DNA from 3 places in the Sporosarcina sp. FSL K6-6792 genome. Region 3 is predicted to be linked to each of the others. Evidence: predicted binding sites of a transcription regulator. Region 3 holds the regulator's gene; each other region holds the start of a gene.
The links. The regulator CtsR, encoded in region 3, represses protease genes until heat stress. The targets are predictions, from matches to a motif close to ATGGTCAATAAAGGTCAAACA.

Region 1: the regulator CtsR is predicted to act here: its motif matches at 1,421-1,441, upstream of MKZ26_RS21970 (ATP-dependent Clp protease ATP-binding subunit).
Region 2: the regulator CtsR is predicted to act here: its motif matches at 1,731-1,751, upstream of clpP (ATP-dependent Clp endopeptidase proteolytic subunit ClpP).

The regions. Positions count from the first base shown of each region.
Region 1 is NZ_JBBOSA010000001.1:4,588,253-4,591,538, reverse strand. Features, by position in the region: gene MKZ26_RS21970 (ATP-dependent Clp protease ATP-binding subunit) at 1-1,346, opposite strand, end outside; gene MKZ26_RS21965 (DUF3219 family protein) at 1,655-1,951, shown strand; gene MKZ26_RS21960 (MalY/PatB family protein) at 2,180-3,286, opposite strand, start outside.
Region 2 is NZ_JBBOSA010000001.1:2,088,948-2,092,233, reverse strand. Features, by position in the region: gene whiA (DNA-binding protein WhiA) at 1-804, shown strand, start outside; gene MKZ26_RS10100 (HPr family phosphocarrier protein) at 841-1,098, shown strand; tRNA gene MKZ26_RS10095 (tRNA-Arg) at 1,573-1,644, opposite strand; gene clpP (ATP-dependent Clp endopeptidase proteolytic subunit ClpP) at 1,835-2,455, shown strand; gene MKZ26_RS10085 (LemA family protein) at 2,634-3,212, shown strand; gene MKZ26_RS10080 (TPM domain-containing protein) at 3,209-3,286, shown strand, end outside.
Region 3 is NZ_JBBOSA010000001.1:2,756,531-2,759,816, reverse strand. Features, by position in the region: gene MKZ26_RS13560 (hypothetical protein) at 1-586, shown strand, start outside; gene MKZ26_RS13555 (CtsR family transcriptional regulator) at 1,520-1,990, shown strand; gene MKZ26_RS13550 (UvrB/UvrC motif-containing protein) at 2,023-2,577, shown strand; gene MKZ26_RS13545 (protein arginine kinase) at 2,567-3,286, shown strand, end outside.

The sequences.
Region 1 (3,286 bases), 1.8 Mb from region 3:
CGATTTTTGGCTTTAAGTCCCGCACGGCTACGACGAATTGCTTTTGCGATTTTATCGACCGCCTCTTCTTGACCGATGACTTTTTTGCTGAGATTTTCCTGAAGACCTTTCATTTTCACTTGTTCTGCTGCTTGTAGTTTTGTCACAGGAATTCCTGTTTTCTCTTCGACAATTAACTCAATATCTGCAACAGAAACTTCTATTTTTTCCGCTTCCCCACTCTGTTTCGCTTCTTCCAATTGTTTACGTAATTGAATTTCCTCAAAACGTAAATTTGCCGCTTTTTCATAGTCTTCCACTTCTGCTGCTTGTTCTTTTTCTTGAATGATTTCGCCGAGACGCATACCAATTGAATCTAAATCTGAATTAGTGGTGACATGTGTAAGGTTTAAACGTGACCCGACTTCATCCATCAAGTCAATCGCTTTGTCCGGTAAAAAACGATCTTGAATATAGCGTTGTGATAAGGTAACAAAAGCTTGCACCGCTTCATCTGTATAGCGTACTTCATGGAAAATTTCGTAACGTCCTTTTAACCCGTTTAAGATTTTAATCGTATCTTCTGCAGATGGTTCCTTGACGATAATCGGTTGGAACCGACGTTCAAGTGCAGCATCTTTTTCGATTTGACGATATTCTTTCAATGTCGTTGCCCCAATGAGTTGCAAGCCCCCCCGTGCTAAGGCTGGCTTCAAAATATTGCCGGCATCCATTTGCGATCCTTCTGTTGAACCTGCACCAACGAGCAAGTGAATTTCATCGATGAATAAAATTACATCTGTTCGTGCTTGAAGTTCTTCAATTAGTTGTTTCATCCGCTCTTCAAACTGACCACGAATGCCCGTATTGGTAACAAGTGAAGCAACGTCTAATAAGTACACTTCTTTATTCAGTAGTTTCATCGGTACATCGCCTTCGAGGATTTTTACTGCGAGCCCCTCGGCGATTGCTGTTTTACCAACTCCAGGCTCACCTATTAGCACTGGGTTGTTTTTATTTCTTCTATTTAGCGTTTCGATGACACGTCTCACTTCTTGATCACGTCCGATGACCGGGTCTATCAGTCCTTTTCTTGCTTCGTCTGATATATTTTTACCAAGTTGGTCTAACAAACCGTTGCCGTGACCTTCTTCTGTTTGCTTTGTTTGAGTTTTTGCCTGTTGGCCACCGTTTGCTTTGAAAAAGTGATTCGCATTGTCACTAAATGACGGCATCTTGCCTGCCTGTAATTGACCTTGGATTTCTTGAAAGCACGTAAGACACATATTGATGTGCATACCTTGCTGATTCACTTGAAATCTTAAACTCATCGTCGCTTCGTTTTTACCACAATGTTGACACTGCATATTCGTTTCCTCCCTTTATCTTCATTTATCTATCCCGCTTGGCTTTGACTATATTTGATCTATGAATTTATTGTACACTGACCTTTTTTGACTTTCAAGAAACTTGCTTGAATGTCTTTGATTTCCCCAATGAATCCTCATGCCCAAACAGAGTTTCAACATTTGGGATTAGTATCGGATGAAGCTGGGCAACCGCAACAAGTCTAAATTGTGTATACCGAAAGTATGCGTGCTTACAAAACAATAATGTCTAGTGTATCATTGACATTTCAAGTCAATACCTAGAATTTGAAATAGGAGTGATCCTCTTGACCAGTACAATTATTTTAAATGACAAAGTAATTGATTTATGTAGTTATGAAGACGAAAAAGTAAATGGATTATATAAAGTTTCAGTTGAATTTAACGTAACAAGTGATGATTACCATGACATTACAACTTTACTTTACAATGGAACTTTTGACGTGAATATTCCTGAGCAAGACTTACTTTTTAGAGGTACGATTCATAATTATTCTACTTCCATTACAAATTTGTACGTAAAAGATCAAATCGGAAAGTTTAAATTGACTTTGTTAGAAGTGAGTCATAAAGAAGAGGAGTAGAATGGAGTTTAACGAGATTAAGCATATTTGTTCAGTTCCCGTTCTCTTTAAATAAAAATCGGTACCTATGCAACAAATAACAACGAACAATTCATACAATTACATAAGAATTTAAATGACACTAGATATTGAAAAAAATACCTAGCCCATGCCTAATAATCATGTAATTATAGTGGATTATCAGAATTGTTCCATGCATAGGTACCTGATATTTATTTTAGTCAGGATTTATAACAGCAATTGAATGATCGCTTCTTTCATTTGTTGAGCTGCTTTCTCTACTGTTGAGCGAGAGCAAGCAAGGTTCATACGGACAAATCCTTCGCCTCCAGGGCCAAAGACATACCCTTGATTCAAAGCGACTTTTGCTTTAGAGAGGAACAATTTTTCCAACTCTTCGGGCGTGAGTCCCAATTCCCGACAATCAATCCAAGCCAGATAAGTCGCTTCTAGTGGTAATACTTTTAATACGGGTAAATTGGATTTGAAATACTTCGTAATGAAGTGCAAATTTCCTTCAACATAGTCAAGAACTTCCTCCAGCCATTGTCCACCGTGATTATACGCGGCCTCTGTGGCAAGTGCACCAAATGAGTTCGACATAGTAACAGCGTATTTATCGCCTTCCATTACAAACTTCTCTCGTAGCGCTTTATTGGAAATTATGATATTCGATGTTTGTAAACCAGCAAGATTGAATGTTTTACTTGGTGCCGTACAAATGATGCTATTGTCAGCAAACTGTTCTGAAATAGCCGAAAATGGAATGTGTTTTCCAGGTTTGAATACAAGATCTTGATGAATTTCATCGGATACAACAAGGACTCCACGTTCCAGACAGATGTCACCGAGCCGTTTAAGTTCTGATTCCGTCCAAACACGGCCACCAGGATTTTGTGGATTACAAAGGAGAATCATTTTAACCGAAGAATCTATTTTTGAAATCAGATCTTCAAAGTCCATCTCAAATCTACCTTCATTGAACAGAAGTGGATTATATACGACCTGCCGATCATGATTTTGAATCGCTTTCATGAATGGATAATATACGGGCGGTTGAACAATGATTTTGTCACCTGGCTCACTAAAAGCTTGGACAATTAAATTTAAAGCGGTAACGACCCCTGGACTATGACAAATCCACTCTTTTTCTATTACCCAATTATGGTGGTCTTTCATCCAATCGATTATAGCTTCATAGTAGCTTGGCTTCCTCGTCGTATATCCAAAAATACCGTGTTCTGCTTGGGACTGGATTGCTTTGACTACTTCATCTGGAACTTTAAAATCCATATCCGCAACCCAAAGCGGAAGCAACTCTTTTTCACCGAACAA
Region 2 (3,286 bases), 670 kb from region 3:
GAAAATGCAGCGATTGCCAGACGCCTATATACGAATTTAAAACGATTGTATCCTTATAAAGTAGAGTTGCTTGTTCGAAAAAAGATGCGCTTGAAAAAAAATAACGTTTACATTTGCCGGATTCGAGGTGGAGCAAAAGCTCTTTTGGAAGAACTACTAATCCTGACGGGAACATTTCAATTTAAAAATGAGATTTCAAAGGAATTGGTTAAAAAGAGATGCTGTCAACGCGCTTATCTGCGGGGGGCTTTTCTGGCAGGGGGTTCCGTGAATAACCCGGAAACATCTTCTTATCACCTTGAAATCTTTTCGATATATAAAGAACATAGTGAAGACTTAGTCGATCTGATGAACAAATACCATTTGAATGCGAAGTCGATTGAACGGAAAAAAGGGTATATTGCTTATTTGAAAGAAGCTGAAAAAATATCGGATTTCCTTAGCATCGTCGGCGCGCATGTGAGCTTAATGAAGTTTGAAGATGTACGAATTATACGCGATATGCGGAATAGTGTGAACAGGCTTGTGAATTGTGAAACCGCGAATATGAATAAAACAATTGGTGCAGCACAGCGCCAAGTTGAAAATATAAAGTTTATTGAAAGTACGATTGGACTTGCTGAATTACCAGATAGATTACAAGAAATCGCAAGGCTTCGGGTCGACAATCAGGATATTACGTTGAAGGAACTTGGAGAACTGGTTTCGGGTGGAATGGTAAGTAAATCAGGTGTGAACCATCGCTTAAGAAAAATTGAAGAAATTGCGGAAAATCTTCGCAATGGGGGAATCGGTAGTCGGTAAATCCACTGTCGAACCAAGAGAGGAGCTGGCGCTGTCATGGCAGAACGAATAGTTGAAGTGAAGTTGAAATCAGGATTGCAAGCAAGGCAAGCAGCACTATTTGTCCAAGAGGCAAATAGGTTTTTGTCAGACGTATTTTTGAAAAAAGAAGAACGCCAAGTAAATGCTAAAAGTATAATGGGGATCATGAGCCTAGCCATCGCGCGCGGCACGACTGTTACGTTGATTGCAGAAGGAATTGACGAAGAACAGGCTCTAGAATCACTCGCAGTTCTTGTTGAAAATGGAAATTAAATAAAACAATCACCGTTAGCGCTGTCAAACGACAAGTGGTAACGGTTTTTTTATGGAGACTGGATGTGAATTCATGACAATAACGGTTAGTCATGTCAATAGGGTGTGAAGTCATGGCGATAGGGTGTGAAGTCATGGGGATGTGGCCCGAACTCATGGCGAGGAGATAAATAGTCATGGCAATAACGGTTAGTCATGGCAATAGGATGTGAAGTCATGGAGATGTGGCCCGAAGTCATGGCGAGGAGATAAATAGTCATGGCAGGAGCGGTTAGTCATGGCAATAGGGTGTGAATTCATGGAGATGTGGCCCGAAGTCATGGCAATAGGGTGTGAATTCATGGGGATGCGCCCCGAAGTCATGGAAAGTCCGTAAACTATCGCAGCACCCTCCCCAAAAATACGACAAAAAAATATTCATCTGCTTGTTAAAAGCAGACGAATATTTTACAGTATAAACCTTATACTGGGATATGCCCTCGGCGAGAATCGAACTCACATCTTAAGCTTCGGAGGCTCACGTGCTATCCGTTGCACCACGAGGGCGTTACAAATCGGCTATCTTTTGCAGCAGACTAGATTCATTATACTGGTGTAGCTCAATGAATGCAATGCTTATTTTGAAAGCGTTATATTTGACCTTCGTTGACCATACTATGTATGATAAAGTTACAGTTGAAACGAAGTTATGTTTCAATAGGTAGACAACACTATCCAGCTTGAAGGAGGAAATAGAATGAATCTAATACCTACAGTAATTGAACAGACTAGCCGCGGTGAGCGTGCTTACGACATCTATTCACGTCTATTGAAAGACCGTATCATCATGCTTGGAAGTGGAATCGATGACAACGTTGCGAACTCTATCGTTGCTCAACTCCTATTTTTAGAAGCAGAAGATCCGGATAAAGATATTTCCATCTACATTAATAGCCCCGGGGGAAGCGTCACTGCTGGTATGGCGATTTTTGACACAATGCAATTCATCAAACCTGACATCCAAACAATTTGTATGGGGATGGCTGCATCTATGGGATCGTTCCTACTAGCGGCGGGTACTAAAGGGAAACGTTATGCGCTTCCTAACGCAGAAGTAATGATTCACCAACCATTAGGTGGAGCACAAGGGCAAGCAACAGAAATTGAAATTGCTGCAAAACATATCCTTTTCACTCGTGAAAAACTAAACTTGATTCTTGCTGAGCGTACTGGCCAATCGGTTGAAGTAATTGCGAGAGATACGGACCGCGACAACTTTATGACAGCTGAACGTGCGAAAGAGTATGGTTTAATTGACCATATTATTACACGCAGTGACATGAAAGACGGAGCTAAAACTAAACCTGAATCTAAATAAGTTCTACAAAAGTCGGCTTTCCATTATGGGAAGCCTTTTTTTGTGGCTATAAATAAACGTTGCCGTAGAATAAATGAAACCTTTTCAATCGTCATACTGTATATACTACTGTAGAAAAAGTTTCGGTACGGTGTGCGATAGGGTAAATGAAAGTAACTAACTCGTGAGGAGTGTTAACATGAAAAAAGTTTTAGGACCAATTGCGGTAATCGTAATTATACTTGCAGTTTTGGCTATGATACTGGTTCCAAGTTATAACAAATTCGTTAATTTAGAAGAAGATGTGGACCAGGCGTATGCACAAGTTGAAAATCAACTACAACGGAGGCTCGATCTGATACCGAACTTGGTAAGCACGGTTAAAGGTTTCGCGAGCCATGAAAAAGAGATTATCAGTGACATTGCAGATTCCCGTGCAAGACTTGCCGGAGCAAATGGGCCCGTAGAACAAGCGGATGCAAACGCTGACTTATCGGGTGCGCTTAGTCGTCTCCTTGTCGTCGTCGAGAATTATCCTGATTTAAAAGCAAATGAAAATTTCACTAAGTTGATGGATGAACTGGCTGGAACTGAAAACCGTCTGGGCGTTGCGCGTAAGGATTATAACGACGTAGTCGCCAATTACAATAGGCAAGTAAAAAGATTCCCTGGAAAAATCGTTGCATCCATTTTCGGATATGATGAAAAGGAATACTTTAAAGCCGATGCAGCTGCAAATGAAGTACCGAATGTCGATTTTGGAGATGACAAGGAATGATTAGAAAAGCTGTCCGCATACTGGTGACGGCATGTCTGATTGTTTTTACATCGTTAAACTCAGCAGTGTTTTCG
Region 3 (3,286 bases):
AGGTGTCGACTCGATGCTTGGCTATGCGTTGACGGATGGTAAGACAGGAAAAGCAACGTATTATTCAGGTAATCTGGAAGAGTCCTATATGGATTCGCAAGGGGCACTGCAGATTATCGAGAAGAAATTCATTGAAAAGAAATGGTCCGGCGAAATGCCGGTCTTGTATAACTTCTACGGAGAAGCGAGTTGGTTAACGCCGGTGCTCGATTCAAATGGATTCCTGCAAAATTACTTCATTGTATCAGCAGCGAATCCGGAAATATCGGTTTACGGCAATACGCCGAACGAAGCATTGAAATTGTATAAGACAGCTCTTCAGCGCGGAGGTAGCAGTGTAGATGGTAGCTCGAGTGCGGAAGAGGCGAAAGCGGCTGTAACGGTCGTACGTGTATTCAAAGAGCGCGTCGGTGATTTTACACTTGTTTCGTTTTTAGCGGATGATGGACGCAACTTCATCGTCTCTTCGGAAGCTGTGCCACTCTCAATCTATATTCAAGAGGGCGATAAGCTTGTTGTGACATATTTAGAGACGGGTGAACTATTCTTGCCTGTGAAAGAGTTGACGAATGTTAGCGTGGAATAACGGAAATGGAGTGCAAGGCGAATTCGCCTTGCACTCCATTTTTAGTTGCTATATATGTTGAATTAAAGAATCCCATTGAATCTACTGTGGCGCTCAATAAGGAGAGAGTATTAATTGGGGGTGTGGATTGTAGAACGCTTGGCGCTTTGGCGACCCCGTTGCTGCGCCTGCACTAGGGTGTTTATTATCGAGAGAAATGTGGTTTTGAGATGTATATGCCGAGACTATAATGTGATTACTAGTTGATACTACTTATAGTCAAGAAAGACGTACTCCAACTTGCAGATTTCATCACAGATAATGAAATGCTCTTTCTCACATTGACCATCCAGCGAAGGCGCGTCTTCGTGGTAGCCGGAGCGATAAGCCACTGAAAAAGTTCTTTTTTGATAGTAAGAACTAGTTGATTGTAGTGAAGAGCGGCGACTCCGGCGGGAACAGCGCGAGCTGAAGACCCCGCAGGAACGCAGTGACGAGGAGGCTGAAGCCGTGCCCGCGGAAAGCGTCCGCTCGGAACGGAAATCAACGGTATTGAAGGAAATTGTACTTTTTCAGTGCCTTGGCTTATCGCGGGAGGCATCCACAAAGCGTCGAAGCGGTATTGATAGGAGTCCAAGTATTAGACTTTTCAGCGGCCTCCAAAAAGCCCTTGTAAAGCGTATACATCGTATTCCTCTGTTCAACATATATAGAAAACTATAAAGTCTCGTACAGTGGATAACCTGCAAAAGGAGCTATTCCACGTCCGAACTCCTATGCTTCTGAACAGGCGCTTCCGCTTTTGTTTTTTCGTACGGTTAAAACGTATTGTCACATGCCGATACTTGTTAAGTCTGGTGCGTATCGATTGCGGAACATGCGGAATATCATGTACAATCAAGTCAAAGATAGTCAAAGTCAACGGCTTATCCCCCGTATGAAAGAGGTGAGGGTATGAGAAACATTTCCGACATTATTGAAGGATATTTGAAAGCAATAATCGAAGAGGGACAGTGTGGAACCATCGAAATTAAGCGCAATGAAGTCGCTGAAAAGTTCCAGTGTGTCCCGTCTCAAATCAATTACGTTATTAAGACCCGCTTCACGGCGGAGCGTGGTTATGCGGTTGAATCGAAGCGTGGAGGCGGTGGCTACATACGTATTTTCCGCGTTCAGGCGAATTCCCGTAAAGAATTGATAGAACATATTTTAGGCGGTATCCAATCGGGAGCCTCTTATACGATGGCTTTAGATGTCGTTTACAGACTAATTGAAGAAGAAGTCATAACGGAGCGCGAATCAAAGCTCATTCTTGCTGCGGTTGATAGAAGAACTATCCATCAGCCACTTCCAGACCGCGATATCATGCGTGCACGCATTTTACAAGCAATGCTCTTGACGCTTATTTACGAACAGCGTAACTAATCACCAATCCAACTGATATGAGGTGGCTTTCGATGATATGTGAAAATTGTAAAGAACGAACTGCGTCCATTACGATTACGCAAGAAAGTGTAGTCGGATCGCTGGAACGCCATTTATGTGAGAAATGCGCATTTCAATCACAAACATTCCATTTCGACCCCAATCAAGAGCCGTTGTCCATTCAGCAGTTCCTATCTCACTGGTTTAGCGGTTCTGATCCTTTCCAGGCACAACCGCAAACGCGGGGAGAGTCGTTTGAAGGACCCGAATGTCCCTCATGTGGTTTGACGTTTCCGAAGTTCCTCGATATTGGAAAGTTTGGCTGTGCCGACTGTTATGACACATTTCGTGGCAGCTTACCGCAAGTTTTTGGCAAGCTTCACAATGGGCATTCAACTCATACCGGGAAAGTTCCGGTTTCATTTAATGAAATATATGCAGTTAAAAAGAAAATTGAAGAGATCCGAGTGAAGATGAAAGAGGCTGTAGAAGCTGAGCATTTTGAAGAAGCGGCAGCTTTGCGTGATGAAGCGAATACACTAAAGCAACACCTTTCCCTTGGAGGTGAAGAAAACGATGTCGATTGAAAAATTCATGCGTAACGCGGTAACCCCTTGGATGACTGCTTACGGAGAGCACTCAGACATCGTTATGTCGACGCGAATTCGACTCGCGCGCAACTTGACGGGCTATCGTTTTCCTATCGCGTTCACTGAAGAAGAAGCGATGGCGGTAGACAGAGCGGTTACGGGTGTTTTACTTGATACCATGCAAAGTGGCTATTCCTATACTAAGATGTCTGATCTTCCTGCATTGGAACGCCAAGTACTTGTTGAAAAACATCTGATCAGTCCGCAACTCGCAATTCCTGACAGGCATGGCGCAGTTCTTCTATCAGAAGACGAGACCATAAGTGTCATGGTGAATGAGGAAGACCATATCCGCATTCAATGCATCTATCCTGGGTTACAGCTTGAGGATTCCTATAAACAGGCTGATCAGGTTGACGATTACCTTGAAAAAGAACTGCCGTATGCTTTTGATGAAGACTTTGGTTATTTGACAAGCTGTCCATCGAATACGGGAACCGGTATGCGCGCATCTGTGATGATGCATTTACCGGCACTTACAATGACGAAGCAGATTGATCGTATTATCCCTGCTATCTCACGGCTTGGAATCATCGTCCGAGGGAGTTATGGCGAAGGAAGTGAAGCACCTGGCAATGTCTATCAAGTGTCAAATCAGACGACGCTTGGTAAAACGGAGCAAGAGATTCTCGCTGATCTTGGAAAC